2 regions of the Lysinibacillus sp. NPDC092081 genome follow, and region 2 is predicted to be linked to the other one. Evidence: predicted binding sites of a transcription regulator. Region 2 holds the regulator's gene; the other holds the start of a gene.

Region 1 (2,210 bases), on a different contig from region 2:
TCTGGAACCCTCGCTGATCTTACCTTTAATGAAAAGTGATGATGAGTATTTAATCGTGCAAGATTGGCAAGAAGGAAGTCATAGTGCTAATTTTGCACATAAAAAGGATCGGAAAGAATCTCTCAACTTATTAAATACGTTACATGATACACATAAAAAAATTGCTTGGCAGCGGGTGCCAGGCTTGCACACCTATTCACAGCTTTTAAAATGGCAAATGCGTCATATGCGTTTTAAAAGCAGACGGAATGAATTTCGTTCATTTTTAACAAAAGAAGAAATCGATCAAATTGTACATTATAGTGAGAAATCGTTACAGCTAATCGCTCAGGAAGATGTACCTGAAAAAGAAATAACGCTTTTACATGGAGATGTCGTACATCATAATTTTTTATGGTGCTCAGATGGGAAATTACGTTTAATTGATTTTGATCTGGCTCACCTTGGAGAAGCGGATGATGAATATATTTTATGGTTACATCGTGTATTGCCAGCTGTAGATTATGACCTTGGTAAAATATTTGCAGAGCTACCAGAGATGAAACGATTAGATAAAAGAAAGCTACATCGTTTAAAATATCCGAATGAGCTATTACGTGAATGGCTTTTTGCAGTAGATTTACCATTAGATCAACAGCTTGTATTTTTAGATTATTTAGTGCCATTTACAAAACGAGCTCTCACATATTGGCCGAAACTGTGGTACGATATTGATAAAATGATAAAAAAATGACCGTCTTTCGGCGGTCATTTTTGTATGTGAACGGCTACTGTGTTATTTCTTATAGTCGAGCATTCGTTCGCAATATGCTATAATCGAAGACGATGATTGTGAGGGATTATAGAATGTATGATTATTTAAAAGGACAAATAAAGCGTATAACTCCTGAGTATATCGTTCTTGAACAACAAGGGATGGGCTGGCAGCTGAATACACCTAATCCATTTGCGTTCAGGACATCTGCACTTGAACAGCAAATATTTGTACACTTGCATGTACGTGAGGATGCACAAGTGTTATATGGCTTTCCAAATTTAGACCAACGAGAACTGTTTCGTAAACTTATTTTAGTGTCAGGGATTGGACCGAAGGGTGCGCTTGCTATTTTAGCTACTGGGAATCCGCAACAGGTTATCAGTGCTATTGAACGAGAGGATGAATCGTTTTTAGTAAAGTTTCCTGGCGTGGGTAAGAAAACGGCACGTCAAATGATTCTAGATTTAAAAGGTAAACTTGGCGGATTGTTAGAGACTATTGAGCTACCAAGTACAGAAGATGAGCTACCGTTATTTGGTGTGAATCCATATAAACATGAGCTTGAAGAAGCTATTCTTGCCTTAATGGCACTTGGTTATTCTGAAAAAGAACTAGAAAAAATACGTCCACAGCTCGAAGATAACGACAAGCTTGAAACAACAGATGCATTTATGAAACAAGCTTTACAATTGCTATTAAAGTTAAAATAGTGAAAGGGGGGGAAGTACATGTCTGAACGTATGATGGCTAGTGAGGCAGGTAACTATGATGAACAGTTTGAATTATCTTTACGACCACAAAGGTTAGCACAATACATTGGTCAACATAAGGTAAAGGAAAATTTACAAATTTTCATTGAAGCGGCAAAGCTTCGTCAGGAAAGTTTAGATCATGTGCTGTTATATGGACCGCCTGGACTTGGTAAAACTACCTTAGCTGCTGTCATTGCTAATGAAATGAATGTCAATGTGCGCATGACTAGTGGCCCTGCGATCGAACGTCCTGGAGATTTAGCAGCTATTTTAAGCTCACTGGAGCCAGGGGATGTGCTATTTATCGATGAAATACATCGCCTACCTCGTGCAATAGAAGAGGTTCTTTATCCTGCTATGGAGGATTTTTGTTTAGATATTGTCGTTGGTAAAGGCCCTGAAGCGCGTTCTGTACGACTTGATTTACCGCCATTTACACTCGTTGGTGCAACAACAAGGGCAGGCGCATTATCTGCACCATTAAGGGATCGCTTTGGCGTATTATTAAGATTGGAGTATTATGATCATACTTCACTTGCAGAAATTGTCGTACGTAGTGCGCATTTATTTAATGTTGATATTGAGCAAGTAGCAGCTCTTGAAATGGCGACACGCTCGCGTGGTACACCCCGTATCGCTAACCGTTTGCTTAAACGAGTGCGAGATTATGCACAGGTGCTTGGAGATGGTATGATAACGGA
Region 2 (2,210 bases):
TGCTTATAGCAAAAGTATAATTGATGCTGGGGGTGTTCCACTTATAATTCCGCTTGGAGTTGAAGAGGATGTAGCACAAATTTTATCGTTGACGGACGGATTATTACTATCGGGTGGCTATGATGTACATCCATTCCTCTTTGATGCAGAACCTACACCAAAATTAGGGAAGGTTCATCCTGAAAGAGATACAGTAGAGCTTGCATTAATTAAAGCGGCTTATATTCGGCAAATGCCGATTCTCGGAATTTGCCGAGGGCTTCAAATACTGAATGTTGCGTTTGGAGGCACAGTCTATCAGGATATTGAAAGCGAGTACCATAGTCGAAAATTAATAAAGCACATGCAACAAGCGGCACGAGGCGTTACTACACATCATGTTAATCTAACACCTGATACATTATTAAAAACGATTATTGAGGAAGAAAAAATTGCTGTGAATTCATTTCATCATCAGGCAATAAACGTAGTAGCAGAAAAATTGGAAGTGGTAGCAAAATCAAGTGATGGTATCGTTGAAGCGGTAGTACACGAAGATTTACCATTTTGTCTAGCAGTACAGTGGCATCCTGAGGAGTTAGCTATTGCAGGAGATGAAGTATCAAAGAAACTATTTACTGCATTTGTAAAGGCAAGTTTGAAATTTAAGGTAGAGGCATAAAATTTTATAAGCATAGATTTTTTTATCAAGGGCAAGTGCTAAGTATAAGAATCCATTTTAAAGTGGGTTCTTTTTTAGTGAATAAAGTGGAAAAGATAAGAAAAAGAGGTATATGCTCTTACGTGAACATAAAATCCTCTTTTTATATTTTAATATTGAGATACTTTTAATGTACACGACGATATAGACCTACAACTTGCCCCAAAATAGAAACTTGGTCTACGATAATTGGCTCCATTGTTGAGTTTTCAGGTTGTAAACGGAAATGATTTTTTTCCTTGAAGAAACGCTTTACAGTAGCTTCATCTTCTTCAGTCATTGCTACGACAATATCACCATTATCAGCTGTTGCTTTTTGTTTAACAATAACTAAATCTCCGTCTAAAATACCAGCTTCAATCATTGATTCACCCATAATTTCTAGCATAAATAATTGATCTTCACTAGTACCATAAGTATCTGGTAGTGGGAAATATTCATCGATATTTTCAATAGCCGTTATCGGAGAACCTGCAGTAACCTTCCCAACAAGTGGGACATGTATAACATGTTGCTTTTGAATAGAATCCTCTGGCTCTAGAATTTCAATGGCACGTGGTTTAGTTGGATCGCGTCGAATCAAGCCTTTTTGCTCTAAACGAGATAAATGTCCATGAACTGTGGAGCTTGAAGCAAGTCCAACTGCTTCACCAATCTCACGTACAGAAGGTGGATACCCCTTTGCGCGCACTTCTTCTTTAATGAACTCTAATATGGCCTCTTGTCTTTTCGAAACTTTTTTCATGATTGCTCACCTCTTTTTTTCTAATCATTCTACTTATTAGTAGTATAACAGAATGCGAACACTTAAGCAAACATAGGTTCGAAAAGTGTTTGACAAAAACGTTTGTTCGCATTATTATAAGAACATATATTCCGAACAAACATTCTTGAAAAGGGGTTTTAAACATGAACTGGTTAAAGAAAAATCCACATATTACAACTTTATTAGGAGCTTGTCTACTTTTTGCAGCATACCTTTTTATAACAGACCCAGGCGATGTAACGTACACAGAAATTGAAATCGCACATGGTGATAGCTTATGGTCGTTAGCCGATCAATACCGTGGTAAAATGAAAACGGATGAATGGATTAAGCTTGTGAAAACAGAAAATGAATTATCGAACATACAAATTATTGCAGGTAAATCTCTAGTGATTCCAGTAGTGGGTGACCAACCCAACCCTATAAATTCAATTGAAATTGCGAGAAATGTAAAATGATTAATAATCAACAATCGGCTGTTGTCTATTGCCGTGTGAGTACAGAAAAAGAGACACAAAGTTCCTCGTTAGAACGTCAGCAAGAGGAGTTGATGCGCTATGCTAAAGAACAGGGCTACGAAGTGAAGCTTGTTTTTAAGGATAAGCATAGCGGCTATGATGTGGAACGTGAAGGATTATTAGAAATGCTCGATTTCATTAAAGAAAAAGAAATAGAAGCATTATTCGTGCAGGATGAAACACGCTTAGGACGTGGAAATGCTCGAATGGCAGTGTTGCATCTATT

The links. The regulator LexA, encoded in region 2, represses DNA repair genes until DNA is damaged. The targets are predictions, from matches to a motif close to CGAACATATGTTCG.
Region 1: a site for LexA is predicted at 790-803, ahead of ruvA (Holliday junction branch migration protein RuvA). Genes of this name have one in related genera too.

What each region holds. Positions count from the first base shown of each region.
Region 1 is NZ_JBIVRU010000002.1:316,130-318,339, forward strand. It holds gene ACIQLB_RS06315 (phosphotransferase) at 1-733, shown strand, start outside; gene ruvA (Holliday junction branch migration protein RuvA) at 847-1,467, shown strand; gene ruvB (Holliday junction branch migration DNA helicase RuvB) at 1,486-2,210, shown strand, end outside.
Region 2 is NZ_JBIVRU010000001.1:557,606-559,815, reverse strand. It holds gene ACIQLB_RS02945 (gamma-glutamyl-gamma-aminobutyrate hydrolase family protein) at 1-661, shown strand, start outside; gene lexA (transcriptional repressor LexA) at 828-1,445, opposite strand; gene yneA (cell division suppressor protein YneA) at 1,610-1,924, shown strand; gene ACIQLB_RS02930 (YneB family resolvase-like protein) at 1,921-2,210, shown strand, end outside.